DNA from 2 places in the Shimazuella sp. NTD250 genome. Region 2 is predicted to be linked to the other one. Evidence: a T-box and tRNA genes for the amino acid it is inferred to sense, from the RefSeq annotation. Region 2 holds a T-box; the other holds one or more tRNA genes.
What was found. A T-box is a leader RNA that pairs with one kind of tRNA and senses whether it is charged. The one in region 2 lies ahead of AC5WOF_RS00015 (valine--tRNA ligase), so its partner is inferred to be a tRNA-Val.
Positions count from the first base shown of each region.

Region 1: it encodes a tRNA-Val, which carries the amino acid that the T-box ahead of AC5WOF_RS00015 (valine--tRNA ligase) is inferred to sense. The anticodon was not compared.

Region 1 covers NZ_JCAJZS010000004.1:404,802-420,155, forward strand. The annotation lists gene AC5WOF_RS12950 (MFS transporter) at 1-408, shown strand, start outside; gene AC5WOF_RS12955 (DHA2 family efflux MFS transporter permease subunit) at 547-2,154, opposite strand; gene AC5WOF_RS12960 (HlyD family secretion protein) at 2,170-2,802, opposite strand; gene AC5WOF_RS12965 (HlyD family secretion protein) at 2,814-3,431, opposite strand; gene AC5WOF_RS12970 (MarR family winged helix-turn-helix transcriptional regulator) at 3,436-3,867, opposite strand; tRNA gene AC5WOF_RS12975 (tRNA-Asn) at 4,597-4,672, shown strand; tRNA gene AC5WOF_RS12980 (tRNA-Thr) at 4,674-4,749, shown strand; tRNA gene AC5WOF_RS12985 (tRNA-Glu) at 4,763-4,839, shown strand; tRNA gene AC5WOF_RS12990 (tRNA-Val) at 4,851-4,926, shown strand; tRNA gene AC5WOF_RS12995 (tRNA-Tyr) at 4,933-5,017, shown strand; tRNA gene AC5WOF_RS13000 (tRNA-Gln) at 5,041-5,115, shown strand; tRNA gene AC5WOF_RS13005 (tRNA-Lys) at 5,129-5,204, shown strand; tRNA gene AC5WOF_RS13010 (tRNA-Gly) at 5,240-5,314, shown strand; tRNA gene AC5WOF_RS13015 (tRNA-Gly) at 5,320-5,393, shown strand; gene rocF (arginase) at 5,680-6,585, shown strand; gene AC5WOF_RS13025 (hypothetical protein) at 6,831-7,172, opposite strand; gene cdaA (diadenylate cyclase CdaA) at 7,356-8,159, shown strand; gene AC5WOF_RS13035 (CdaR family protein) at 8,152-9,123, shown strand; gene glmM (phosphoglucosamine mutase) at 9,180-10,523, shown strand; gene glmS (glutamine--fructose-6-phosphate transaminase (isomerizing)) at 10,888-12,714, shown strand; gene AC5WOF_RS13050 (TetR/AcrR family transcriptional regulator) at 12,766-13,347, opposite strand; gene AC5WOF_RS13055 (SDR family oxidoreductase) at 13,536-14,294, shown strand; gene AC5WOF_RS13060 (alpha/beta fold hydrolase) at 14,400-14,633, opposite strand; gene AC5WOF_RS13065 (alpha/beta fold hydrolase) at 14,548-14,790, opposite strand; gene AC5WOF_RS13070 (MFS transporter) at 15,084-15,354, shown strand, end outside.
Region 2 covers NZ_JCAJZS010000001.1:628-15,981, forward strand. The annotation lists gene AC5WOF_RS00010 (alpha/beta fold hydrolase) at 157-1,236, shown strand; T-box leader at 1,419-1,672, shown strand; gene AC5WOF_RS00015 (valine--tRNA ligase) at 1,696-4,383, shown strand; gene AC5WOF_RS00020 (hypothetical protein) at 4,876-5,589, opposite strand; gene AC5WOF_RS00025 (hypothetical protein) at 5,754-6,014, shown strand; gene AC5WOF_RS00030 (hypothetical protein) at 6,042-6,311, shown strand; gene AC5WOF_RS00035 (chorismate pyruvate-lyase family protein) at 6,414-7,025, opposite strand; partial or broken gene AC5WOF_RS00040 (bifunctional 3-deoxy-7-phosphoheptulonate synthase/chorismate mutase) at 7,081-7,893, opposite strand; gene AC5WOF_RS00045 (phenylacetate--CoA ligase family protein) at 7,990-9,225, opposite strand; gene AC5WOF_RS00050 (phenylacetate--CoA ligase family protein) at 9,258-10,601, opposite strand; gene AC5WOF_RS00055 (hypothetical protein) at 10,776-10,985, opposite strand; gene AC5WOF_RS00060 (tetratricopeptide repeat protein) at 11,334-12,554, shown strand; gene AC5WOF_RS00065 (tetratricopeptide repeat protein) at 12,738-13,253, shown strand; gene AC5WOF_RS00070 (hypothetical protein) at 13,525-13,833, shown strand; gene AC5WOF_RS00075 (alpha/beta fold hydrolase) at 13,984-14,766, shown strand; gene AC5WOF_RS00080 (Glu/Leu/Phe/Val family dehydrogenase) at 14,994-15,354, opposite strand, start outside.

The DNA.
Region 1 (15,354 bases), on a different contig from region 2:
ATTACTGCCGCTTTCTCCGGATGGCTGGTGATCAAGATCATCAAGCGGTGGACCAAGTTCCAAGTATTGCAGGTGGTACATGGGATTCATATTCTCAGTCTCTTCATTACATTGTTTTTTTTTCATGTTGTTCCCCTTATGATCGCTGCTATGGTACTCAATGGCTGGTCTACATCTGCATTTTTGCTTGGTTTTATGCAGGATCAGTATGATCAGGCGGAGCAGAAAGATAAAGGAAAACAAAGCGCCATCAACAACCTTCCGGCAAAGCTCTCTACACCAATTGGTCACTGGGGATCTGGTTCAATCGTAACCCAATGGGGTTATGCTGGAGTTTGGTGGATGCTGTTTCCTTTCCATATCTTCGGAATGCTCGTCAAACTTCGTTTGGCCAGTAAGTCGAAGTAAATAAACCTTCATTCGAATCCGTTTGCTGACAGCAGACGGATTCGACTCGTATATAGTGCAGTGCATAAAAAAAGCTGCTGATGTTTAAAGTGTCCCCTCTGTGAAGGGACATTTTTGTTGATCAGCAGCTTTTCTTTATTAAGTTGTAACGGGTTCTAAAGACTCTTTTGGTTTCTCTAATTTAGGTGCAGTTGCTGGTACTACTGGTTTCTTCCTTTTGCGAACATCTGTTAAAAAGAAGCTGAGTATAAACGCTAGTACTGTAAGGCCAGTTGTCCAGTAAAATGCATCTTGTATACCAGACATGGAACTTTGGAGGCTGATTTGCCCATAGAGTATATTGCTTATGGAAGCTTGGGCTTGTTCAATCGGTATACCAAGTTGCTGAGACATTTGGATTGCTTGATCCATAAACGATTGCTGAAACTGTGGGTCCATGGTATTTGCTGAGTTTCGCAATAGTCCCAAATGAAATGAGGCGCGATTGGTAAAGATAGTTGTGATGAGACTAATCCCAACTGAACCTGCAATTTGTCTTGTTGTATTGGATAACGCTGTACCGTGAGCATTTTTTTCTTGCGGCAATTCGTTAATCCCGGCTGTTTGGATAGGCATCATCAGAAGACCCATTCCAACCATTCGAACCATATAAAGAACAACGATAAAGGTATAACTTGTTGCCAAAGTTAAGTTTGTAAACTCATAAGTTGTGACAAGGGTGATTAACATCCCGATAACAGCAAGGGGACGAGGTCCAACTTTATCAAATAAGATACCTGAGACAGGAGATAAGATCCCCATGAGAATTGCACCAGGAAGCATGAGCAATCCTGACTCTAGAGGTGTGAATCCTCGTAAATTTTGCAAATAAATTGGCACGAGGAACATACCGCCATACATTCCGATGGTAGTGATCATATTAATGACACTGGATAAAGTGAAGACAGGATATTTTAAAATCCGAAAATCTAACATCGGACGTTTGGAGTTCAATTGCTGAATGACAAACAAGATAATACATATCACTCCAACTGCAAGTGATACATCGACGATCACATCGTCCCAGCCTTTACTTCCCGCTTCACTTAGTCCATAAAGCAATGCCCCAAAACCAATGGTAGATAGAATCGTTCCTATAAAATCGAGTTTTAGGTTTTTGTTGGTTCCGCCTAAGTCTTTCAATAAAAAGATAGACAGGATTAGGACCAATAAACCTAGCGGAGCAATACCATTAAATAATAATCTCCAACTATAATGTTCCATCACCCAGCCAGAAAGAGTAGGTCCGATAGCTGGGGCAAACATAATACCAAGTCCAAAAATCCCCATCCCTTTTCCTCTGCTTTCAGGTGGGAAGATAGATAAGACAAGGGTCATACTCAGCGGCATGAGAAGCCCGCCGCCAACAGCTTGTAATAATCTACCTATTAAGAGTATCGAAAAAGTAGGAGCTAGACCACAAACAAATGATCCGCCAGTAAAAAAGATCATAGCTATGAAAAATAAATTACGAATTCCAAAACGTTCTATCAGAAATGCAGATAGAGGAATCAAAATCCCGTTCACGAGCATATATCCTGTCAATAACCATTCTGCATCGGTCGCTGTTACATTAAATTCGGTGATCAAATGTGGTATTGCTACATTTAACAATGTCTGGTTTAAGACGGATATAAACATTCCTAGCATAATAATCGCAAGCAAAGGAATCTGTGAACGGATAGTACGATTCGATGAATCTGTCATATTGGTTCACATCCTTTAGCGATGTATGTTTACAGTTGCATTCATTCCTGGAACAACTTGATCAGAATAACTTTCCAGTTCAATTTTTACTGGTACATATTCGACTTCTTTGGTGTAGTCACCACTTGCATTTTGAGATGGTAACAAAGAGAACTCGGAGTTCGTTGCTTTCCCAATTTCTTTTACTTTTCCATCAATAGTAGTGCCTTTGTCAACATCTACCACTACGTCTACATCTTGACCTACACTTACATTCTTGATTTCTGTTTCTTCAATATTAGCAATGACATACAATTTGTTGAGATCTACTACTTGAGCTAAAGTCTGACCGGCTGCTACTGTTTCTCCTTTAATTCCTTTGCTTTGGACAATTGAACCTGCGATAGGAGAAGTGATAGATGCAGTACTTGTGCTGGTAACTTTACCAATTTCTTCGTCTTCGGTTACTTGCTGTCCAACGGCTGCGGTCCAATCCGTTATTTTACCAGAACTGACAACAGTAACGGGTACCATATCCCCAGAGACTTTGGCATTATCAGTGGATATATACTCAGTAGTATTACGATAGTAGTTGATACCTACGATTCCAACTGCTATTACAATCAAGAATACAACAGTATTAATTGCAATCAGTCTTCCAGCTTTCATTCTTTATCACCTTATCTTTCTATTTTAACTTCTGCGTGGACTCCTAGAGTCAAGCGGTCAATAGGTAAATTGTTGACGGAAATTTTTACAGGGACACGTTGTACTTCTTTTTCAGAACTTGAAGAAGAAGTAGAGCTTGAGCTTGATTCGTACACTCCACCTGCGCCCGATCCAATCTGTATTACTTTTCCGTTATAGGGTTCATCTGATAGGGACTCTATCGTGACTTTGACATCTTTGCCGGTTTTTACTTTACTAATCTGATTTTCATCAATATAGGCTAATACGTATGTTTCATCTAGGTTTGCCATTTTGGCTAGTGTTTGACCTTGAAAAACATTTTGATTGGTATAAACACTCGTTTTTACAACAGTTGCATTTACTTTGGAAGTAAGAGATTTATTTTGGACTTTCCCTACTATGTCTCCTTCTTTTACCTTATCTCCTTCTTTAATCTTCCAATCAGTTAAAACCCCTGTATGCATTGCATCAATAGAGTACATATCGGCTTCTAAAGTTGCATCGTCGGTAGAAACATACGTCTGTGCATCTGTGACATATTGATATCCAAAAACGGCTATCCCCAAGACCACGATAATTACGACAAACGTGGTTAACCATTGTTTCATAGGCTTATCCTTCCTCTAAAATCCTCACAAGCTTCTGTAGATTAACGGAGAGCTGAGTAAATTCTTCTTCTGAAAGTTTTTCTAAATAAGTCCGATAATACTGTGCTTGTGTAAATGGGAAATTAGCGAATATTTGCTTGCTTTTATCGCTTAATGCGATCCAAACCACTCGGCGGTCCTCTTCATCTCGTTTTCGGGTCACCATACCCGCTTTCACTAAACGGTCAATCAGTCCACTCATGGAGCTGGGCTTTGAATCCAATTCTTTGCTGATTTCCACTAGGGACATGGGGCCTTTTTGATTAAGCACTCTTAAAACCTGCCCTTGCGGAATAGTCAGGTTGTACTTTTTGAAATGCTCATGCAGGATGTGAAAAGATCTTTTCACGCAATAACGCATGGCACTAACAAATTCTAGTACTTCATCATCCGTCAATCGAATATCACCTCACATTAATATTTCACCCCGTTAACATTTTGTATTATATTATTTCGGATACGAAATATCAATAGGAGAAATGTCAAATGAAAATTACTTTTATATGCTGTAAAGTGTAAAAAAAGAAATCACAGTGAGAGATATATACATTTCACGATTTTACTTTTCCCAACTCTTTCGCTTCTTTTTCAAGGTAAATATTACTTATGATCGTGTCTTTCTTTTCCAGTAAGGGGATGGAAAATATGTTAGTTGATTTCTTTAGAACTAAATATCAAAAGCATGATTTTATAAGGACTTTGCTCGAATGTGAATTTTTGTTGACAGAATAGAAATGAATAATGTTGAATCGATTTTTATCTATTTTCTTGGAGAATAGTAGTTTGTTAGATAAATCCATTCATTTCTAAAGTATTCAGGTAATGAAAAGGCAATTAAATATGATAGATATTCCTAGTTGTTTCTTATAGGTAATAACAACTACAATTATGTTTACGAAAATGAATCATAACAACAGATTAGATCTGCTGTTACAGTTGGGGTAAGAAAAATTCATCTGCTTTTTGATAAAAAAATCCTTGCAATGGTATACTACCTGTGGTATATTAATCCTTGTCGCCAAAAGCGATAAAACGCTAGAAAATAATGATTTGAAATTATTGTTAAATAACTTGACAATACATAAGTGTTCTTGCTAGAATACAATTTGTCGAAATGAAAGACTATTCCCAAATAGCTCAATTGGCAGAGCAACCGGCTGTTAACCGGTAGGTTGCAGGTTCGAGTCCTGCTTTGGGAGCCATGCTCTCTTAGCTCAGTCGGCAGAGCGCTTCCATGGTAAGGAAGAGGTCACCAGTTCGAGCCTGGTAGAGAGCTCCACAAACATTGTCTCGGCCCGTTGGTGAAGCGGTTCAACACACCAGCCTTTCACGCTGGCATGCAGGGGTTCGAATCCCCTACGGGTCACCATAGTTTCATACGGGCGCTTAGCTCAGCTGGGAGAGCACATGCCTTACAAGCATGGGGTCGGCGGTTCGATCCCGTCAGCGCCCACCATTTTACGGAGGGATACCAAAGTGGCCAACTGGGGCGGACTGTAAATCCGCTGTCTTCGACTTCGTAGGTTCGAATCCTACTCCCTCCACCACTTACATATGTAAAATCCACTTTTAGGGAGTAGCCAAGTGGTAAGGCATCGGTTTTTGGTACCGTGTACCGAAGGTTCGAATCCTTCCTCCCTAGCCATTTTTCATCTTGAGAGCCATTAGCTCAGTTGGTAGAGCATCTGACTTTTAATCAGAGGGTCGAAGGTTCGAGTCCTTCATGGCTCACCATTTATAACCTTTGATCATAGTATTAAATATATATTGCGGAAGTAGCTCAGTGGTAGAGCATCGCCTTGCCAAGGCGAGGGTCGCGGGTTCGAATCCCGTCTTCCGCTCCATATATGCGGGTGTAGTTCAATGGTAGAACATCGGCCTTCCAAGCCGAATGTGAGGGTTCGATTCCCTTCACCCGCTCCATAAACAAGAGATACCTTAATAGGTATCTTTTTTTAATTTGGCTGATTTGAAATGCTTTAAATCGATTTCGTGGAATGACAACAAAAGTAGTGGGGGTTCAAGAAGAAATAGTGTTTTATAGCTTGAGGTTTTTTTAGCTATGTTTTTATCTTTTTCGGGAAAAGTAATCCGTGAATGTAATTGGTGATCATAAATATACATTTTCTAGAATAAATATTAAAATTTTACAAATTGTATTAAAAAATGATACAATGCGCTTATCAGAATCAGAAAGAGGGTTAAACCTATGAGCAAACAGAATCCAATAAGCGTGATAGGTATGCCGATGGACTTAGGCCAAGGTAGACGCGGTGTAGATATGGGGCCAAGTGCAATACGTTACGCTCAACTACAAACAACTTTGAAAGCTTTAGGGTTTGATGTAGAGGACCTTGGTGATGTTCAAGTGCCTAGTCCAGAATCGATAGATATTGGAGATAATCATTTAAAATTTTTATCGGCGGTATGTGACGTAAGTGAATCTTTAGCAAACGTTGTATCTGATGTGATCAAAAGAAAGCGCTTTCCACTTGTTCTCGGTGGAGATCATAGCATGGCGCTCGGAACGGTTGCTGGGGTAGCAAAACATTATCATAATCTTGGGCTAATTTGGTACGATGCACATGGGGATTTAAATACAGGAGAAACATCACCTTCTGGAAATATCCATGGTATGCCATTAGCAGCGAGTCTTGGTGTTGGTCATCCTGATTTGGTTCATATAGGAGGATATACGCCAAAAGTAAAACCTGAAAATGTTGTCCTCATCGGTGTTCGTGAGCTGGATAAAGGAGAACAAGCTATTGCCCGGGAAATGGGATTAAAAGTGTTTACGATGCATGAAATCGATCGTTTAGGCATGACAAGAGTAATAGAAGAAGCCTTATCTATAGTAGGGAAAAATACAGATGGAGTACATCTGAGTTTTGATTTAGATGGATTAGATCCAAGTGATGCTCCTGGAGTTGGTACTCCTGTGCCTGGTGGGATCACCTATCGCGAGAGTCACCTTGCCTTGGAGATGATGTCGGAGTCTGGGTTAATTACTTCTGCTGAATTTGTGGAGGTAAATCCAATACTCGATCGAGAAAATATTACCGCAAAAGTAGCAGTTGCTCTTATCAGTTCTTTATTTGGGAAGAAAATTCTCTAGTTTGTGAAATACCAACTGTTAAAGGATCAACCATTTTATATTAATAATTCAAGTGAAAACATAATTTGGTGATGGATTTTTTCATGAAAAGGAATTGGGGAATATTACGTAGTAGGTTTTGTACTTGATTTTTTAAAACTGAGTTTCAAAGTAATTTATTATCGTAATCTCAATCAGTCGGGGCACCGCTTTGAGTCCAGAAGAACTCAAAGCGGTGCCCCTTCCCCTCAGGTTGAACGATGGAGCTAGAGAAGCCTCTCAAGCTCGAGGAGGAGGGAGTCCGCCTCTTCGGAAAAGTCGGACGTACCCTCCTTCAGGAAAGTGCCCGCTTCCAGAAGTTCCTGGAGCGCGATCGCGACCATGATGGTGGACTGAGCCCTCTTAGAGGAAGACTCGGCCGACGTAAGGTGCCCGATCTCGCGGAACTTTTCCGCTTCAGCCATGAGCCTTTCACAGGCATCCGCAGACCACTTGATGCTCCGTTCCACTTTCTCGCGCTTCTGAGCTCGCTCCTGCTCCTCCAGCGCCTTCTCGATCCGGGAGGCCTGTGCCTCTACCTTCTCGCCAAGCGCCTTCAGATCTGCCATGTTCATATGTCCTCCAAGGACAAGAGGGGTGGTCAAACTCAATTATAAGTATTAATCAGAATAATTACAACTAAAAAAATATTAGGCCTTTTGCTATATTAGATTTCTAACGACATGAAAACTAACTTCTTTTTTTAAAATAGTGCATACTAAGGGTACAAGTAACTTCTTGGAGGCCCATCCATGTTAACCAGCGATGTTAAAGAGTATCTGAGTGATCTAGTTGATATCCTTATTGTCAGTTTCATATTTTACCAGCTGTTGTTATTGCTCAGAGGGACAAGAGCCGTCCAACTCGTTAAAGGAATTAGTGTTGTTGTCTTGCTTTGGATCATCAGCCGTTACTTTGAGCTTCGTACTGTTACGTGGTTGATTGAAAATCTTTTTTCCGTTGGTGTTATAGCGATTATTGTCATTTTCCAACCTGAGGTACGCCGTGCACTTGAGCAAATCGGCAGGGGGGGATTTTTTAGTCGTCATCGAGTAATTCGGGAAGAAGAAGTAAACCAATTAGTAGGGGAAATCGCAAAGGCGGTACAATATCTGTCTTCCAATAACGTAGGAGCACTGATCATAATAGAACAAAGAACAGGATTATATGATTATATACGTACTGGTGTTACCTTAAATGCAGATGTCAGCTCCGAACTTATCCGAACGATCTTCGCTACAAATACTCCTCTTCATGATGGAGCTATTATCATTCAAGAATCCAAGATAACAGCTGCGGGATGCTTTTTGCCGTTGAGTGAAAGTACGAGAATATCCAAGTCCTTAGGAACACGGCATCGTGCGGGATTAGGTATGTCAGAGATGTCTGACGCGATTGTCATTGTTGTTTCCGAAGAAACTAGCGCAGTATCCATTGCTCAAAATGGGGTGTTGGAAACTAATTTATCCAATGAGGCATTTTTATCTCATCTCTTCCAACTATTAAAACAGAAGCCAGCAAAGTTGGGTAAAGAGAGGAGTGTCCAAAATGGCTAGATGGTTTCAACGGGAATGGGTGCTTCGGGTTATTTCGCTCATTCTTGCTGCTATTTTGTGGTTTATGGTATCGGAGCCAACCCTCCCTATTTCTGTTAATCGCAGTTCTACTACTGTAAGAGGAATTAAAGTTGAATATCGGTACAATACAAAAAAGTACCAACTTTTGAGCGAGAAGCATAAAGTAGATCTTGTGTTCACTGGGGACAAAAACACGATTAATCGTTTGCCGTCATATCGTGTTTTTGTTGATTTAACGAAGTTATCAGCAGGTAAATATTTAGCTCTACCAGTTTCCGTTGAAGGTCTGCCAGCCAATGTGCAAGTTCAGCCAAATCCCAGTACAATATCGGTTGAAATAGCAGAAAAAGTTACCAAAACCTTCCCTATTACGATCATTACAAGGGGAGCAGTGGCAGATGGTTATAAGTTGTTGTCTCTTACATATACTCCAACTTATGTGAGTGTTTCTGGAATTCGGCAGGAAGTGGAAAAGATCACTGAACTCACTGCTTTAGTAAATGTCAATGGATTACGACAAACGACGAACCGGGATATTTCATTATCTGTGCATAGCAAAACGGCGAAAAAGCCAAATGTGAAAGTTGAACCAATTCATGCCAAAGTAACAATACCCATTGAAAAATCACCTGTAGTCTCACCGCCTCCTCAGCCACAAGTGGAATATGGCTATCGGGATATCCCTCTTCAAATAACAGTGAGTAAGCCGCCGCCAGAAGGGTATAAAGTCGAATCGATAACAACAAATCCTCTAAAGATAAGGGTTTATGGACCAGTTGAAAAATTGAAAACACTACAATCATATCCCGCAGGAGCAATCGACTTGTCACAAGTTACAGAAGATACAACGATAAAACAAGATGTAAAGGTTGTTACGCCAGTCGAAAAAGTGTCCCCCAATAGGATAGAGATTTATGTTAAAATGAGTCGGACACCTTCTTAAAGGTAGAACATGATCGAATTGGTTATTTTTTGTTTCTTTGATGATGGAGGAATAACATGGGCAAATATTTTGGAACCGACGGTGTTCGGGGAGTAGCTAACTTAGAATTAACACCAGAACTAGTTTTCCGTTTAGGGCGTTTTGGAGCTTATGTGCTTACCAAACAAAAACAAAATGCTAAAATGGTAATCGGAAGAGATACCAGGCTTTCTGGAGAAATGTTAGAAGCCGCATTGATTGCTGGTATCACTTCAGTTGGGGTTGATGTAGTTCGATTAGGTATTATCAGTACGCCTGGGGTTGCTTTTTTAACCAAACAATTGGAAGCGGATGCAGGTGTAATGATCTCAGCTTCTCATAACCCTTTCCCGGATAATGGAATAAAATTTTTCAATGCTAATGGCCAAAAGTTAGCAGATCATATAGAAAATCAAATTGAGCAGTTGCTCAATGAAGATGAAGATGCATTGCAAAGACCAATAGCCGATAACATCGGACGTGTAGTAGATGATTCTAAATCTTATCAACATTATTTAAACCATTTAAAATCGACTATTGATATCGATTTATGCGGTATTCATGTAGTGGTCGATGGAGCAAATGGAGCTGCATACCAACTAGCTCCACAATTGCTTCGTGAACTCGGAGCGGACGTAACTACTATTCATAGTACTCCTGATGGAAAAAATATCAATGTTGATTGCGGGTCCACTCACCCAGAATCGTTGCAACAAGAAGTTATTGCAAAAGGTGCTCATATCGGTTTGGCTTTTGATGGGGATGCAGATCGATTAATTGCGGCAGATGAGAATGGTGAATTGCTCGATGGGGATAAGATTCTCTTTATTTGCGGACAATACCTCAAAGAACATGGTCAATTAAATCAAGATACCATTGTGACAACTGTTATGAGTAACATTGGCTTTTTTAAAGCTGCCGAAAATGCAGGTCTGCTCACAGAAAAAACCAAAGTGGGAGATCGATATGTGTTAGAGCGAATGCTTTCTGGAGGCTACAACCTTGGTGGTGAGCAATCCGGTCATATTATTTTTCTCAACTATAATACAACAGGAGATGGACTGCTTTCTGCAATTCAGCTATTGCGAGTGATGAAAGAAACAGGAGCGCGTTTGTCTGATCTGAGTGCTCGTGTAACAACATATCCTCAGTTGTTGAAAAATGTAGAAGTAAAGAGCAAAGAAGGCTGGGAACAAAACGAAGCAATCCAAACTGCAATCCATGAAGTGGAAGGTCAATTAAAGGAAAATGGTCGGGTTCTCGTTCGTCCTTCCGGTACAGAACCTCTGATTCGTGTCATGGCAGAAGGGCCAGATCAAGAGGTAGTGAAACAGTATGTACAAAAGATTGCAGATGTAATTCAACGTGAAATGGGTAAATAAATCCGGCCAGGTTCTTGGTTGAACTTGGCTTTTTCTTCCTTAACTCTTTACTTTTACGTGTAATTTGAATAGGATAGTGTAGTGGATTCTAAATAGTTTATCCATCTTTTGAATAAGGGGTGATGCTTGGAGCATTAGGAGATATGTATTTTTAATATGCCGTTAAGCGCCAGGACTGCAAGCGTTGCAGTTGACGAGGAGGAGGTTTATCGATTTTTATCGGCGGATGCCTCCCGGTGTTTCGTCTACACCGACGACTCTCTATACAATTCAATTGGGTGACCAGCTGAGCAAAAATAGAGGGAAGACGAAGAGAAGAAGGATACTGTACCTTGAAAATTTGATTATTGATGGAGGATTGCATATGTGTGGAATCGTAGGATATATTGGTTTGAAACAAGCTCAAAATGTACTATTGGAAGGTCTAGAAAAGCTGGAGTATCGTGGATATGACTCCGCTGGGGTAGCTATTTATAATGGAAATACGATCGGAGTAAAAAAGACAAAAGGCCGGTTGGCTGATTTGGCTGGACATCTTGATGAGAAAACATTAACTGGCCAACTAGGAATTGGTCACACCCGATGGGCTACACATGGTAAACCATCCGATGCAAATTCTCATCCACATGTCGATGGAGAAGAACAGTTTGCTGTTGTTCATAACGGTATTATTGAAAATTACATTGAGTTGAAAGAAGAGCTCATCAGCAAAGGTCATACATTCACTTCTGAAACGGACACAGAAGTGATTGCTAAGTTGTTATCGGAAATGTACGATGGAAATCTTGTTTCGACGGTGAAAAAAGTAGTTGCACGCCTTCGAGGTGCATATGCTCTTGGAATTATCAGTAACTATGAGCCTGATAAACTAGTTGCTGTACGTTTGGCCAGCCCTCTAGTAGTAGGCATTGGTGAAGGTGAAAACTTTATCGCTTCTGATATCCCAGCTATTTTGAAACATACCCGTGATGTATATATCCTTGAAGATGGAGAAATGGCTGTTTTGGATGAAAACGGTGTGGAATTGATGACCACAGAGGGTACACCTGTTAAGCGTGATGTTTTGCGCGTAACTTGGGATATGGAAACAGCTGAAAAAGGCGGATTCGACCATTTCATGCTAAAAGAAATCTACGAACAACCAAAGGCAATTCGCGATACTTTAGCTGGACGGATTAAAAATGGATTGGTTGACCTTTCCCAAGAAGTTGGATTGACAGCAGAAAGTGTAAAACAGATCAATAAAATACATTTCGTTGCATGTGGTACGGCTTATCATGCAGGGTTAGTAGGGAAAACTGTTTTAGAACAGTTAACCCGTATCCCAGTTGAAATTGATGTTGCTTCTGAATATCGATATCGCAATCCGATCATTGATGAGCATACATTGGTTGTTGTGGTCAGCCAATCGGGAGAGACCGCAGACACATTGGCTGCATTAAGAGAAGCGAAAAGACATGGTGCTCGTGTTTTAGCTATCACCAACGTGGTAGGTAGCAGTGTTTCTCGTGAAGCTGATGATGTTATTATCACTTGGGCAGGCCCAGAAATCGCAGTGGCATCGACGAAAGCTTATACTTCTCAATTGATCGCTATTTATCTGTTAGGAATGTATCTGGCACAATTGTTGGAAACAAGCGCAGTTGCATCATTTGGTACTCTGTTTGAAGAAATTCAGTCCTTACCTGAAAAAACAGAAGAGGTATTAGAACAAGCAGATAAGATTGCTGCCTTTACCAAATCAATTGTTCACCATGAACACCTATTCTTCTTAGGTCGTGGGATGGATTATGCAGTAGCATTAGAAGGATCACTCAAATTAAAAGAGATTTCCTATATCCATTCCGAAGCATACGCAGCTGGTGAATTAAAACATGGAACACTAGCTTTGATCGAAGAAGGTATTCCGGTTATTGCACTTGCTACTCAACATGCTTTGTTTGAAAAAATGGTCAGCAATATCCAAGAAGTAAAAGCCCGTGGTGCACATGTACTCGGATTGGCTTCCCAAGGGGATAAGGAACTCTTAAAATCTGCCGACGAAGTAATGTACATTCCTGCTATCCACGATCTGTTCGCTCCTGTGTTAGCAGTAGTACCACTACAGCTTCTCGCTTACTATGCTTGTGTGGAGCGTGGATATGATGTTGATAAACCACGTAATCTAGCAAAAAGTGTAACCGTAGAGTAATAAAATATTTTTTAAGGAACGGTATGAAATTTTCATGCCGTTCTATTTAATTTATAGGTTTTTTAGATGAATGATTTTTAATAACTGTTCAGCCATATAAGTAGCACTATATTTAAACCCTTGATTGATCCACTCAATGATCATTCCCAATATGGCATTAGCTTGATAACTTGCATACAATTCCTCGTCTAAGTCAGAAACATATGCCACATGTTTGGATAAATCTTGTAATACTAGCTGCTTTAATTCATTTATAATTCGATTGTGAAAGCTTGATAAAATGTTTGTTTTAACAACAAGTACATAAAAATTGGCATACTTTTCAACATGATGAAAGATCGTAATAGCAGAAGCAGTTAAATCTTTTAAGACGAATGTTTCTGCCTTTTCATATGGTTCTAGATAGGATGCAATTAAATCTTTGATAACATCATGGACGACTTCGTCTAACAGCTCTTCTTTAAATTGATAATGCTTATAGAACGTGCCGCGATTAAGGTCTGCTCCCTGGACGATATCGGTAATTGTAATCTCTTTGAATTCCTTGCTTTTCATTAAAAGAAGCAAGGAATTTTTTAATGCAGTTTTAGATTTTATTATTCTTCGATCTAACTTTTTTTCAATGTTAGTCATTTACAGCCTCCCATGTTGATTTTCTACAGTTAACAAACAACTATGTATGGTATTAGTGATTAGGCGACAGAACACTTGGTCTTTGCTGATTGAAATGTTTTACATAAGAGTATTATACTTTTTATAGAAGTTAATAAACATCTGTTCATTAAAATTCTGATTTTATTGGACAATTGGAGGAATTTATCATGAAATTAACAGATAAAGTCGCAATCGTAACCGGTGCAGCTTCAGGTATGGGGAAACAGATTGCTATTTTGTATGCCAAAGAAGGAGCAAAAGTTGCCGTATCGGACTTGAATTTGGACGGTGCTAGAGCAACAGTGGAGGAGATTGAAGCTACTGGAGGTATTGCTTTTGCGATTAAAACAAATGTGGCTGAAGAAGCAGATATACAAACTTTAATCGATACTACAGCAGAGAAATATGGGACAGTAGATATATTGGTGAATAATGCAGGCATAATGGACAACTTTGAGCCTATTGGTGATGTAGAAGATGATAAATGGGATCGCATTTTTGCTATCAATACAAAGAGTGTCATGCGTTCCACTCGAAAACTTCTGCCTATTTTCTTAGAAAAGCAAAGTGGTGTAATCGTTAACATTGCTTCAGCTGGGGGATTGTATGGGGCCCGTGCAGGTGCAGCATATACTGCATCCAAACATGCAGTAGTTGGTTTGACAAAAAACACTGCTTTTATGTATGCGGAACAAGGCATTCGCTGTAACGCGATCGCTCCCGGTGGAGTTGAAACGAACATCATGTCATCTATGACAAACATCAATGAATTTGGAATTTCTCGCCAACAACTCGGTATGGCAATTAACCCGAGGACAGGAAAACCAGAAGAGATTGCAAAAGTTGCATTATTTCTTGGCTCTGACGATTCTAGTTTTGTAAATGGTACAGTTATTACGGCAGATGCAGGCTGGTCTGCTTATTAAGATAAACAATTTTGATAAAATAGAGGAGATCATCTGAGTTTTCAGATGATCTCTGTTGATTTATTTATTGAATGTTTTGTATATTATCTAGCGGATTTTGCGTAATTATTTAATAAACTCTAGTAAATCTTTGTTGAATCGATCTCGGTGTGTGATATATAGACCATGAGGAGCATTCTCATATACAATAAATTTATTATTGGGTATCAATTGTGCTGATATTGCCCCACAATATTCAATTGGCATGGACTCATCACTGTCGCCGTGAATGATTAAAGTTGGGACGTCTATTTTCGCAACTCCCTGGATCATCTGAACGCTCATGTCCACGACGATCATAAGCAATACAACGTATCCCTTTGCTGCTTAGATCGATCATTTGGTAATTCCACATAGTAGAACTCAATGACCACCCTGAAATAAAAATGACTGGTTTCCCTTCTCCCCATTCTCGATAAAAAAGTTTTGTCTGATCTATTGATTTAAAATATGGCATTTTCTATTCCTCCTTAGTTATTACTGACACTTTTACTCACATTCTTCAGAAACGTCTTCATCATATTTAAAAGAGTTCAACTTCTTTTTGATTACAATATAAAGATACTTTCCTATCAGTATTGCATCAATGTTGTATTTCTTATGGTATTGATCGGTTTCAATAATGATGAAAAAAAAGATAGTGTAACGACAAGAATAAGAAGTCTCCAAAAATATTAATTTGACAATTTTATAAATTCGATATTTTATTATAGTGAGGAATAGACCTTCGACTCGAAGAAAGGAAATCCAATGTGGCAACCAGATAAAGAAATCTGGAATCGGCAGACTCTGCTCGCAGTCGCAGTGGAGTGTGCGATTATGCTCAACATCGATGTCTATGGGAGCAGTTATACCTTATGGATGAAGCTCCAAGGGCAAGCTTCTGTCATCACACTTGTCGCCACTCTAGTCACTGTCACTAGCTTTATCGGTTATGCACTAGTAGGTGTCCTCGTAGACCGATTCGGCACCAAAGCAGTTCAGTTGTGCTCTCTCCTTTTCATGCTGATCGCTGGAATCG
Region 2 (15,354 bases):
TTGTTTTAATATAAAATAATAGTTATATTTAAATTATAATAACTTGCTAAAATGTAACTATTATTTCATTCTTATTATGGAGTATACTGTTTAAAACTTGTTACGTTCTCTATCTACATCTTTCAGAGAAAGCACACCAAAAAGGAGGACGATAAATTGATCTACAGACGTTTTAAGCAAGTATCTATTATATTGTTCGTAATCACGCTGTCTATTTTTGTTCCTCTCTTTGAAAGTCAGACTATATTTGCGGAACCCATTCCTGAAAAGCAGTGCTATGCTAGTAATATTCCTGTTTCTCTTACTCCTAGCGGCCCTGTTAATCAGTTGGTTTATGGAGAACTTTGCTTACCTAAAGGGAAGACTCCTTCTACTATCCAACTTCTCCTGCATGGAATCACTTACGATCATAATTACTGGGATTTTCCAGGATTTGATGGTCAATATTCCTATGTAGATGCAGCGATCAATTCAGGATATGCAACTTTAAATGTTGATCGAATTGGATCAGGAAAAAGTTCGCATCCACTCAGTACAAGTATTGATATGGCTTCGGATGCATGGGTAGCCCATCAGCTGGTACAAGCCCTTCGAGGAGGAAAAGTGGCTGGTCCCAATGGCTCTATCGCTTATAGCAAAGTAATTGAAGTCGGACACTCCTACGGTTCCCATGTTTCAATGGAAGAAGCCACCCGCTATCAAGATGTTGATGGAGTCATTCTAACAGACCCGGTAAGGGGCTTTCAGAGTAATACACTCGAGAAAGTTGAACTCACACTAAACCTTTATCCTGCTTCACTTGATCCTAGATTTGGTCTTTTGGGACAAGATCTTGGATATCTGACCACTCGTCCAAATACCCGTTATCAATCATTCATGAAGCCAGGAGATGTCGATTCTGCTGTTATTGCTCAGGATGAGAAACTAAAACAAACCCTTACCATTACAGAAATTACGAGCCTTCTCCTTTCGCTAAATACAATCCAAGACATCCGCGTACCTGTACTTTTGGTGATGGGCGAAAAGGATTATCTCTTTTGTGGATCAGATGCTGACTGTTCTACACCTAAAGCAGTGACAAATATAGAAAAACCATACTTGGGACCGAATGTTCCTTCCGTTGATGCTTATGTTCTGAAAAATGCAGGACATGATATTAATTTCATGAAAAACAATCAAGATTGGTTCACCTATGCTCTTAACTGGACAAATCAACATTTTGGCACTCAAAACTAAACACAAAAAAGCATCGACTGTCGCCATTTTTCAATGGAGTAAGACAGATCAATGCTTTTTCTAATACTTCCATCTATACAACAAGTTTGAAAAATGTATGGCTTCATCCTAAATGAAACAAAATGAGGATGATATTTAGGTTGCTTTCTACTATTATGTTGAGTAGAATATATTTACCATATGTAAAACCATTGACGGAGAAGAGTAAATAGGATAACCCTTCAGAGAGAAGAATTTGCCTTTGTGGCAGCTGTGAAATTCTTCGGGATTTACTATTGAATGTCACTCCAGAGTGCTTCCGCCAAAGTCAAAAATTTTGATCAGTAGTTGGAGCCGTAAACCTACGTTACAGGTGCGAGTGAACAAGAGTACTATTGTATTTATTGTACTTTTGTTAACAAAGGTGGTACCGCGAATTAATCCCTTCGTCCTTTGAGATGAAAGGGATTTTTATATTTTATGAGTGTTTTTAAGGAGGATTTCACATTGGAAAGTTCAACAAAAGAAATCACAATGCTAACAAAGTATGATCCAAAATCCGTTGAGAAAGATAGGTATCAATTTTGGTTAGATCATGAACTCTTCAAAGCTTCGGAGGATAAAAACAAAGAGACATTTAGTATTGTTTTGCCCCCACCTAATGTAACAGGTATGTTACATATGGGTCATGCTCTAGATTTTACTCTGCAAGATATCTTGATTCGCATGAAGCGTATGCAAGGCTTTGATACTTTATGGCTTCCTGGCATGGATCATGCTGGAATTGCAACGCAAGCAAAAGTAGAAGAAAAACTGAGAGAAGAAGGTATTTCTCGTCATGATTTAGGCAGAGAAAAATTTCTCGAAAAAGTTTGGGAGTGGAAACATCATTTTGCATCTATCATTCATGAACAATGGAAAAAGATGGGCTTTTCAATGGATTACTCCAGAGAACGTTTCACGATGGATGAAGGACTATCCCAAGCTGTTCGAAAAGTATTTGTTGATTTATTTAACAAAGGCTTGATATATCGTGGAAAGTACATCATTAACTGGGACCCCGCAGCACGAACAGCACTTTCTGACATTGAGGTTATCCATAAAGAAGTAAAAGGTGCACTTCATCATTTACGTTATCCTCTAACAGATGGTACTGGTTTTATTCAAGTAGCTACCACACGTCCAGAAACTATGCTTGGTGATACTGCTATTGCTGTACATCCAAATGATGAAAGATACCAAGGTTTAATTGGTAAAACCGTTAAACTTCCATTAACAAACCGAGAAATCCCAATTATTGCTGATGAATATGTGGATAAAGAGTTTGGAACTGGTGCAGTAAAAGTAACTCCTGCTCATGATCCTAATGATTTTGAAATGGGTCTACGTCATCATCTACAACAGATCGTAGTGATGGACGAATCAGGAAAAATGAATGAAAATGCTGGTAAGTATCAAGGATTGGATCGTTTTGAAGCACGCAAACAAGTTATAGCTGATCTTCAAGAGTCAGGAGTATTAGTAGAAATAGAAGAACATATTCATTCCGTTGGACATAGTGAACGCAGTGGTGCAGTTGTTGAGCCATACCTATCAACACAATGGTTTGTAAAAATGAAACCACTTGCTGAAAGAGCAGTAGCCCTTCAAAAAAGCGAGGACAAGGTTCAATTTGTTCCAGAACGCTTTGAGAAACTCTACTTAGACTGGATTGAAAACATTCGCGACTGGTGTATCTCTCGACAGTTATGGTGGGGACATCGAATTCCAGCTTGGCACTGTGAAAACTGTAAGGAAATAACAGTAACTCTTGATAATCCAACCAATTGTTCACACTGTAGCAGCTCCAATATCTCTCAAGACGAAGATGTACTCGATACTTGGTTTAGTTCCGCATTGTGGCCTTTCTCCACTATGGGCTGGCCGGAAGAAACAAATGACTTGAAGCGTTATTTCCCAAACAGTGTACTTATTACAGGACACGATATTATCTATTTTTGGGTAGCACGTATGATATTTACAGCTTTAGAATTTACAGATAAAAAACCTTTCCAAGATATTTTAATTCATGGTTTGGTTCGTGACGCTGACGGAATTAAAATGTCTAAATCCCTCGGCAATGGAATTGATCCATTGGATGTCATTGATCAATATGGTACTGATGCAATGCGTTTTATGATCTCTACCGGTTCAACACCAGGTCAAGATCTCCGTTTTCGTTGGGAAAGGGTTGAATCAGCACGGAATTTCATCAATAAAATTTGGAATGCTTCTCGTTTTGTACTCATGAATTTGGATGACTTTGATGCTGAAGATATTGATTTATCTGGTGAATTGAACACAGCAGATAAATGGATTCTCACCAGACTGCAAGAAACAATTTCTGAAGTCACGAAACAACTTGATAGCTATCACTACAATGAAGCAGGTAAAACCTTGTACGAGTTTGTCTGGGATGAATTCTGCGATTGGTACATCGAATTTGCTAAACTCTCTCTCTATGGAGATGAGGAAAAGGCTAAATTAACTACTCGTTCCGTTCTTTGTTACACATTAGACAACATTTTAAAACTGTTACATCCATTTATGCCTTTTGTAACAGAAGAAATATGGCAGAATCTTCCTCATGAGGGAAAAAGCATTGTAACTGCTGATTGGCCAATTTCACAAAATCAATACCAGTACCCTAAAGCAGTAGAACAAATGAAACTCTATAAGGAAGTCATTCGCAGCGTTCGAAATATACGCGCTGAAGTGAATGCACCTATGGGTAAAAAAATAAACATCTTTATAAAACCAGATAATGAAAAGACACTACATCATTTGCAAGATGGAGAACAATGGATTCGTAAACAATGTAATGCTGATAGTTTGACCATTGATTCGAACATTTCCATCCAAGAGAAAACCATCAGTGGAGTGGTGACAGGAGCTGAAATACTCTTGCCACTAGCAGGATTGATTGATATCCAACAAGAATTGAACCGCTTAGAGAAAGAATTAAAAATACTAGATTCTGAAGTAAATCGTGTGCAAAAGAAATTATCCAATCCAGGATTTATTGGTAAAGCACCTGCACATGTAATAGAAGAGGAACGAAATAAAGAGAAGGATTATCTTGAAAAAAGAGTAAAAGTAAAAACCCGTCTGGCTGAACTTCAAAACTAATAGACGAAGGGATGAAATTAATCGTTTTCATCCCTTTTTATTTACGGTTTATTGTCTGGTTCCATTTCAGATGTAATCGATAACCTCGTTTCTTCATCCTCTTTCATGCAGTCTAAGGAGCTCCTTTGGTCGGCAGTAGAGGAATTGAACCTCCAACCTCTTCCATGTCAAGGTGATCTACTCCCCCATGTCATTCATCCCCGTAATATGTATAGGTCAAAACCTTGTGTACTGTAAACAGTTTCTCCAAGCATTACGTCCGCAAAGTAACTGTCAGTCTTCAAGCTTCAACATTTCATTATAGCTAGTAATATTCTCTCAAATTCGCACAAGAGGACTCCCACCTCTAAGATGGCGAGGTGAAGTCATTTGCGAACTCATCGAATAAACGATATAAAAAACTTTTGTAGGCATCACCTTTTTTCTCCAGAAGCTGCTATCGATACATGTATATAATTGAAACCTTTCTTCCTTACCAGCAATTTTTTTACTCTATTTTTTTCGGTTCTGTTTTTTAGGTTGTGTTTTTTTCGGTTTTATTTTTTTCGATTCTGTTTTTTCCTGTTCTGTTTTTTTCCGTTTTGTTTTTTTCGGCTCCGTTTTTTCCAATTCTGTTTTTTTCAGTTCTGTTTTTTCCCCTTTTGTTTTTTTCGACTCTGTTTTTTCAGGCTCTATTTTTTTCAGTTTTGTTTTTTTCAGCTCTGTTTTTTCCGGCTCTATTTTTTTCGATTCTGTTTTTTTCGATTCTGTTTTTTCCTGTTCTGTTTTTTTCCGTTTTGTTTTTTTCGGCTCTGTTTTTTCCTGTTCTGCTTTTTCCGGCTCTGTTTTTTTCGGTTCTATTTTTTTAGTAATAATTCGTAATGCCGAATTGACCAATTTTTCTACAGGCATATTCTCGATAAGGGTACTGAGAGTAGACTCCTTCTCAACCGATGATTTCTCTGAGTCTTCTTTTTCTCCACCCTTTTCTTGATTCTCTAATTTATCTAACTCCTTTTGAACAAACAACTTCCACTCCGAATCGCTCTCCGGTTTCGAAACTGCCGAAAGTACTTCTTCATCTGCGATCGGATTAGAATCCGTTTTCCCCAACTCTTTTTGGATAAACCGTTTCCACTCCAAATCGCTTTCCTGTTTCGAAGCTGTTAAAAGTGCTTCTTCATCTGTGACCGGATCAGAATCCGTTTTCTTCTGGATATCATCCATTGATCGGAAACCTCCTTTTATATGTTTATGACTCCTTATATGTTTATGTGGGTTAATGAATCTAGATTGGACTGAAGTGGAATTCATCTAATAATAGTCCAGTACCTATATGATCTGAGATATTTGCTCATATACTGAATTATTCATAAGAGGAGTGAAAGTAGATGGAAACAAGGAACATGGATGTTGCGGATAAAATATTATTCATTCTGGGTATGAGTTTATGTGGCGTACTTGTTTTCGTACTAGTGGTGGGCGTTATCGTTGCATTGCTTACATCTCGGAACGGCAAGAAACTAACAGGAACGATTGATTCCGTTCTGATACAGGATGACGATGGTTGTGACCGCGTTGAAAACCAAATCCAACGAGTAGAGGCTGAAGCGAATCAGTTTCAAAACGAGGAAAGAGTCGAGAATAGCTAAATGCAGTATCATAAGGAGGTGAAGCAGTTGGCTGGAGAAAATAAAGAGTCTTCAAAAATTTTTCACGAAATCAATCAGGCATTCAGATCCTGTACTGCTACCTACACGACATCGGTCAAAAATGGAGCAGACATAGCTAAGCAAAAAATCATAGAAGCTGTAGAAAATCGTGATCAACCCATCGAAATCGTTTTAGTACAATTATTCGAAGCCATAAAGATGGGCGTACAACATGCTGGTAAACAAATACTCGACTCCGGAATCGATTTCGTCGAACAAATGAAAGCAAAAAAATAAGACTGCCTCTCAGCAGATCATTCACTTTTGAGGCTTGCATCCTCAAAAGCATTGGAAAACTCTAAGAAATACGTTCATTCTGTAGAGCTAGGAATTGATCCGTTATTCTTTTTTCAGAACCGTATTCTTATTTGTTTGTTCTTTCATCATCCATTGCTGCAAATGGTGTCCGATGATGCTCGGATGGAAATATTCTAGCATCTGAATCCCAGGTTTACATCCGAAATAAATGAAGTATTTTTTGTAAGGCACCTTATTTTGCATATTAGGAAAGTGAATCTTAATCGGTCGTTGAAAAAGATCAACCGTTTCCTCTTCGTTAATGAATCCGGAGTCGGTCACCTCTCGGAATGTGCGCAATCCGAGTGAGCTGATCGCTTTTCCTATTCCCTCTTGTCGATGCGCAATTTTCTCGAACAAAACAGGAGGTACATGCTTAGAATATACAAGCGCAATGTTGTGTGACACGACGAATCGACTTTTCTCGCAGATCAATACCGATTCTCGAATATAGGACGGGCCTCCCGAGGATTCACCCATCAGGTTTGCATCCTCTTCACCAATTTGTTCTTGCCGTATCACATGTGCAAAAACTTTCTCGTTTGACAGCATTTCTAGCAAATCCGTTGTCCTTCCATCCGTTACTAACAAAAGGTCGAATATCAATCCTTGTAAAACATCCGATACCTTTTGCTCAAATTGTGAGTCTACCATACTCTCACCTCCGTCAGACAATTGTGCGCGCTTTTCGACAGTTATTAAAAAATGGTCAATGGTACAGACCGGAATCGCAAAGCCCTTTCCAGAACGTATGAAACTCATCTATGTTGACTTGCTGATTGGCGTCGGAGAGAGCAGCTGAGGGATTCGGGTGCACCTCAACCATAAGCCCGTCAGAGCCAGCTGCTAACGCCGCCTTTGCACAAGGCAGCAAAATATCTTTCCGCCCAGTAGAATGGGTGACATCCACTAGAACTGGAAGATGGGTCTCCTGCTTTAAAATTGGAACAGCGGAAATATCAAGCGTATTGCGAGTCATTGTCTCGAAAGTACGTATACCACGTTCCATTAACATGACTTGATCATTTCCTTGGTGTAGTATATATTCTGCTGCTAACATAAACTCTTTCAAAGTAGCGGAAAGACCACGTTTCAGTAGAATAGGTTTCTTCGTTTGACCGACGGCTTTCAGCAGGTCGAAGTTCTGCATGTTACGAGCGCCTATTTGAAAAATGTCGATATAACGGGCAGCTGTATCGATTTGAATGGGACTCATAACTTCGCTGTTGGTTATCAATCCAAATTCATCCGCAACTTCCTTCATAATTTTCAATCCCTCTTCACCGAGCCCTTGAAAATCGTAAGGAGATGTTCTCGGTTTGAACGCCCCACCGCGTAAAATCGTTAAGCCGGCTTCCTTTAGAGCGGAAGCAACCGTTACAAGCTGATCTCTCGATTCGACTGAGCAGGGACCTGCGATCAGCGTATGGGAAGAACCACCAATCACCGACTGCTTAATATTAATAATCGTATCTTCGTTTTTATGTTGACGGCTTACGAGAAGCTGTGATTTCTCTTGCTGCAATTTATCGCTCATGATTAACAATCCTTTCTTTCCGTATAATAGGAATCTTCCTAACCAATTATCGTTATGTTATCGAATTCTATGGATCTATTTCTATGTGTCGTTACTTCGCTTTTTGATATATACAGGCTTTATCGATGGAACGTTATTCATGAGCTCAACACGATCAACCAATGTAGTGATTTCAACGGAAACTGGCACTTGAAGTCGAGAAGATAATTGAGAACGGACGTATTCCTCTGACCATTTTCTAGAATCATGCGAATCTAGTAAAAAGTGCAATCCCTCTGCCTGCTCTAGCACCTTCCAAGCATCCGGAGCAGGAAACAATGAATATACGGCTTCCTGAATATCCATTGCGTCTAAGACGATGTTTCCAAAACGTATTCGATCCTTGCTTCTGCCGTAATGAACCAAGTTCGCTCCAGTTCGACCACAATCACATAAACAGGGTTCTACAGAGATAATATCCCCATTAAAGTATCTCAACAGAGGAGAACCTTGATGGGAAAGCGTCGTGATCGCCGCAAACCCTCTTTTTCCGGAAGCAAGGGAGCTCGAACCATCCTCATTTAGTACTTCTATAAAAATATCTAATTCTGCAATATGCATTGTGCCATACTCACACATTGTAGCGATATTGGAAGTTTCCGTCGAACCATACATATTAAACACAGGCACGTTCCACAGCTTTTCTATATGTTCCCTTCTCTTGTCGCTCATTAATTCACCAGCGACGCATATAGCGCGCAGAGTTGGAAAGTCCTTGCTCGGCTCAGAACCGCCGAGACGAGCCGCTTCGGCCAGCAATTCCATCTCACGCGGGAGTCCAGCTAACACCGTGACAGAAAGGTGTTTCATCAGACTTAACACCCTAAGGTAAGGAGTAACAATAGTACGTCCGCTTGCAGGAACAACTCCGGCTCCAGTAAGCCAGGCTGCATGCTGCATTAAAAATGCAGGCAGTGCCATTGCGTAAGGAAAGCGGATCAGCACCAGATCTTCAGACGTCAAATGCACGCCGCATTCCTTCAATTGTCTTCCACCATTCATCAAATCTGTTTGCGTAAACCAAGCAGCTGAAGGTTCCCCAGTCGTTCCGGTCGATTCGTGGTATTGAGCGATTTCCTTCATATCGACGGCAAGGTGACCAAAGATACCAGCTTTCCGCAAATCTTCTTTTGTAGTTAACGGAAGCTCCTGGATGTTACTCAATTCAATGCCGTTTAAAGCATGTTCCAATAATTTCGTCTTATACAGAGGGGATTTTAGAATACGCACATACATCTCCTGAAATTTTCGCGCTCTCTCTTTATCGATGTCATTCATTAATGCGCACCTCCTCTCTCGTTTTTGTATAGCTAATTGAATACTCTGATCGCTTTGCCGAACGTACGAGGAATATCGTCTCTGATTACGACTTCGCAATGTATCCCAATCCGATCAGCCATATACTTTTGAATTTTTGCCGCCAATTGCTCGTCACTTAGCTTCGTCTGGTACTTCTCAGCTTCTATTGTGAGCAATCCTTGATTCAACTTAAGGTGATACCATAAACCTACTTCGGGAATCTCCATGAGAAAGTGCTCGATTAAGAATGGAGAATAGTCTTCGGTACCCAAGCGCAGCATCTGCTCCATTCGGCCTCTTAGCTGCAAAACGTCCATCGTGATTCCGCAATCGCATTTGGATTTCTGCAAGTTACCAAGATCTCCAGTTCTGTAACGTACCATCGGCATTCCTTCACGAAGCAGTGTGGTCACAACGATTTCTCCCGTTCGACCGTACGGAAGCACTTTCTCCGAAACCGGATCAATGATTTCGACTTTCACATGTCCTTCCATGACATGGTACCCTCTATGCTTACTGCATTCTACACCAACAACCCCGCACTCGGTTGAGCCGTAAAAAAACGAGACTTCGCATCCCCACGACTTTTCCAACCTCTCGCGGAAGGTGGAGGAGCATCCTTCGCCGGTAAGCCAAATTTTCTTTAAGCAAATATCTTCACCAATTTTTATACCGAACTTCTCACTTTCTGCTGCTAGGAGGGCTGCGTAAGACGGGGTTGTAGTTAGTACCGTAGCTTGATATTCCTTCATTAACTCCAACGACTTATCGATAGGAGCCATATAACCACCTTTTCCAAGCGAAAGAACTCCCGTACCAAATGCAAATTGAAATAATCGCTGGAAGCCAAGACCAGGCAACGCAAATTCATAAGGCAGCGCAATTGCTGCGACATCATCCTCCGATTCCTTAAAAAGCTCCAAATATTTCGGTAACAGATCGTATACATATTGATCAGCTAATGTATAAGAGGTATATATTGGCTTACCCGATGTGCCGCTGGTGAGGTGTACCTGACCTATTTCTCTCGGATCGACACATAATATCTTTTGTCTATCACCTCTAATGACATCTTTCTTCAGCATCGGAACAGTAGCTAATTGTTCTAAACTATCGATTTTAGGTTCTGTGAAGCCTGCCATTTTCAACGTTGAACGATAGTATTCATTTCGGTTCCACACATGAGCAAGAGTGGCGTTAACAGCTTTTAACTGATAATCTTCTATATTTTGATGAGGAAGTTTTTCGATGGTTTTTCCTTCATCATACAATTGCTTATAAAATTCATTAAATTGTTCTAGATGGGATGAATGATTGTCAATGGAGACTGTCATCTTATGAGTTTGAAACTTCATCTTAATCCTCCATTCCATGTATACTTAGTACACTTAGAATCTCCCCGAAGTAAAGAATGAGTGAGGGCATGATCCACGCGAAAAGGCGTAACCATTCCCTCATCTATCAACAGCAGTTGTAACATCTGTTATTACTCTCTAATTGTTTCTTTGAATAGTTTCAATCCATCTATATTAATTTTTTTCTTCCTTCTTTTTTGCCTCTCTCTTTTCTTGTTTCCGCTTTTCTTTGGCTTGCTTTTCTTCTATTTTTTTTGCTTTTTCCTCTTTCTTTGCTTTTTCCTTTTTCTTTTCTTGTTTCCGTTTATCTTTAGCTTGTTTCTCTTCTATTTTTTTTGCTTTTTCTGCTTTTTTCTCTTCTTTATTTAGCTCTATATCACTCACATTCTGCCCTCCTTCCATTTATTCTTTATGAAATGCAAGGAAAGTCAGACTTGATTCAGACAAACACACATAATGTAAAAAAAGAGCATTCCATCCAAACCGTTTATATAAACCATACATATCGTAACTAGCATATATCGTTTATTTTAAGGAAGGGGTAATCCGTGTTGTTACTCAGATTGGAAAATGATCAAGATTTCCAATATCTCCATACACGTCTCCTGATAAGCGGTCCAGCCAGTGGCTCAGATCAGGGTGGACTTTTTTTACTTGACTTTAAAAATAACGATTTGGAGAAGCTTTCCACTGGCAGTTGCTCGAGAATGACATTTGGAAGGAGGAATTGAAATGGAAAAAAACTACACTCATATAGAGCAATTCGAAAAAGGAAAAAGGGTGCTTACACAAGGCCTAGATGGAGATAAAAATGCGGTGAAAACCGCCTGTGAAATTTTCTTAAAACTTCGCAAAATCGAGCCTGACAACGCTCTTTTTGAAGCCTATTACGGTACTGCTCTTGCACTATTAGGACGAGATGCTGACCAGCCTTTGGAAAAAGCGGATAAAGCGCAAGAAGGACTAAATTCTTTGAATCAAGCGATTTCCATGGATCCAAATCAAAAGGAGATTCGGTTGTTACGTGCGAAAGTATGTCTGCGACTGCCAGAAGATTTCTTCTATTCCTCACAGACGGCGATCGAAGACTTCTCCTTCCTGCTGGATCGTCATAAAGAAGATCCCAGTTACCTCACTGATAAGCAAGTCAAGGAAATTATGGAGGATCTAAGTACTGCTTACCAAAATGCTGGAAAATTGAAAGAAGCAAATGAAATATTGCAACAATTAACTCAGATGAATAAACAGATGAATGAACAATTGGTGAATCCAAGTGAGAAAAATATCGAGATTTTACTTAAACAGATTATCACCCTACACAAGGCCGCCCAGAAAGGGAATAAAAAGGCCCTTCAAGATATGCAACAATTGTTGGAACGAGTGCGCCCCAACTATCCTGACCACCCGCTTGTAGATGCATACTATGGCGTCACCAAGTTACTATTGGCTCGGGATGCGACATCAGTATTGCATAAATTGAAGTGGTCGAAAACTGGACTTAAGCTTCTTGACGGAGCAGTAAATGCCGCCCCTCAGGATGACAGGATTCGACTGCTGAGAGGCAGAACCGCATTTAGATTGCCTGAAAAGCATTTCCACGTAGCCGAAACGGTAATTGAAGATTACACATTTCTCATCGATCGGGAATTGAATGAAACAGGCTTCCTTGAGACGGAAATTTACTTGAAGATTATCTACGAACTTGGTGAGATATATTGCCGAATCGGTCGAAATCAAGCTGCGGTTATGTGCTGGAAAAGGCTGAAGAATGAAACACAGGACCCTGATTTTCGGCATCTCCTCCAGCTAAAGCTTAAGTCTTTGGAAGGAAAACCAGCTGTTGAGCATAAACCGATCGCCGAGAGCACCACATCAATTTTGATAAAAAGGGCCGTTCGTGCCGCCGGGAGCGAGCTCCTTAGCTTGGCAAAACAGCAAATAGAGAAGGAATAGGAACAAGTTCCTTATTTGAATGGAAAGAGAACACGGCTCAGACTCGCTGATCATTTAATAATCCAACCTCCATATGGGAACAGCACATATCGCAACAAATAAATTATGCCAGAAGAGATTTATTTGTGTTGCTTTTACGGTTTGCAGAAGTACCAAGATTTTCAATATCGGAGGTCGATAGGAATGACAGATCAAAGCGTCAAAATAGAACAATTCGAGGAAGCCAAAACACTCCATAATAAAGGTGTGGACGGAGACAAAAAAGCAGTGATAAAAGCAAACGAGATACTCTCAAAGCTTTGTGAAGCCGAGCCTGAGAATGCGCTAATTAAAGCCTATTATGGCAGTACGATTGTTCTATTAGGACGGGATGCTGTTAAAATTCTGGAAAAAGCGGATAAAGCGCAAGAGGGACTAGATCTATTGAATCTGGCCGTTTCTTTAGACTCAAACCATAAAGAAATTCGGTTGTTGCGTGGAAACATTTGTCTGAGGCTACCGGAGTCCTTTTTCCATTGCTCGGAAACAGCAATCGAAGACTTCACCTTTCTGCTTGACCACTATAAAGTAAATTCCAATTACCTTACTCCAGAGCAAGCACAAGAAGTCCTGCGGAACTTAAGTTCAGCTTACCAAAATGCAGGAAAACCTGACAAAGCAAATTCTGTCTTACAGCATTTTGATCAATTGAGGAACTGAAGAAAAAATCATAAAAAAGAGAAGGCAGAGAAACACATAGAAATTCAAAGAGAGTACTCCACAGGATTATCTCCGCTATTAGAAAGGCAATGTAACCGCCGTTCATGAAGCGAATCAGCTGTTAGAACGGCCTCGATTACCCGGACAACCCTCAGCTGAGGCGAAGAAACAAGAAGCTCCCTGTAAGCATCACAAGAAGAAAATACGAAACTAGAGCAAGAATCATCCCCTTACCTGGGTAAATCCCAGGATCGGAAAGGAGGTGAAGCACATGTCAGAAATTATAAAAGGGGTCTTCAAGGAAGTAAAGAAAGAGATCATCCAGCTCTCCTCTGCTGCATTGAAAAGCGGCGCTGTTAACCTCGGCAAAGAACTTGTGAATGTGACGAGTGATGAAAAACAACTATCCAGTTTACAATTCGAAACGTTCATCAATGCATTGAAGACCGGTATCATAGGAACCGGCAAAGAAGTAATGACAATAGGACTGGAACGAATAAAGGAAAAATCCTCGCAGGAACAAAACTCGGAAGTGTCCTGGGAATCAACATCGACACAACAATCGGCAGAAGAGAAATAAAAAAGGAATTCTAAACGGAAAGGCTCAAGCCGTCATCTGACTGAGAGTCTTTCCCTTTTCATCCTCACTCTATTTCCTTTCGTAGAATATATTGATCTTGAATATCGTTCATTCTCGACCAGAGATTACGAAACTGGAGAGTGAGTAATTTTGGAAAAAGCATTCGTCAACGGCATTAACATTTGTTATGAATCGATTGGGGAAGGATTTCCTTTGATCGGACTTTCAGGAAAAAACAGCAACATGGACTGGTGGAGCCCGGCAATCAAGACCGCATTAGGCGAAAGGAACAGATTCATCATACTCGATTATCGGGGTACAGGTCGTAGCGACGATCCAACAGAAGCGTACAGCATCTCGGATATGGCAAAGGATGTCATCGGGCTAATGAACGCGCTCGATATCGAAAAGGCACATATTTTAGGCCAATCTATGGGGGGAATGATTGCACAAGAGCTTGCAATCGAAGAACCCAGCCGTGTGTCGAAATTAATCCTATGTTCCACGACCTGCGGGGTAAAACGGGTGCCGCCTTCTTTTCGGATGATGAAGTGGATGATGCGAAAGAACGCTGGATTTTCCCCGCAAGACACGCTAAGTATGCTTTACTCCAAAGCCTATATCCAAAAGAATTCGGACTTAATCGCTTCGTTCGTGGAACGAATGCAGATCGCTCCTTCAAGCCCTAGAAGCATGGAAATTCATCGTGAGGCAAGCAAGAGTTTCGATTCGTACCATCGGATTGGAAGAATTTCGGCATCAACGCTTATTATTCACGGTAAGGATGATTGGGTCTTCAGCCCAAAGCATGCTAAAATCCTGAACCGTCGTATTCCAGATTCCGAGCTGATTCTATTTTCCCATTCCGGTCACGGGGTCTTTTCACAGGAGCATCGCAAGGTGTTGGGAGAGATCCATCGTTTCCTACATTGATCGGTATTAACGAAACAAAAAAACGACTCTTATTCATTTTGAATGAGTAGTCGTCTTTTCATTCAGTCCAACTTTCCTAGAGTTGGGAGTCTTCTTGTACAAATTATGACCGTTAATCTTATTTGAAGTCTGACAAAGGATGCACTATTCAACTTGCAAATTGGTGTTTGTTAAGTGGGAATCAATGAAAAAAGTACTACCATATTTATCAGTTCTTTCATACCCTTTTAAATCCAACCTCTCGCCTGCATTGCTTCCACTACTTTCTTAATTGACTTTATGTAGGCAGCAGTACGTAAATCGGTTTGATACCTTTTTGCAAGTTGACTTACTTGGTGATAGGAATCAACCATAATCACTTTTAATTTTCTGTTTACTTCTTCTTCACTCCAATAATAATTCATTGCATTTTGTACTCCTTCAAAATAGGAAACTGTCACACCCCCAGCATTTGCAAGAATATCTGGTATGACTAGCACCCCTTTCTCAAATAAGACTTTATCAGCATCCGGTATTGTCGGTCCATTTGCTGCTTCTGCCACAATTCTAGCCTGAATTCGATGAGCATTATCTAATGTAATTACATTT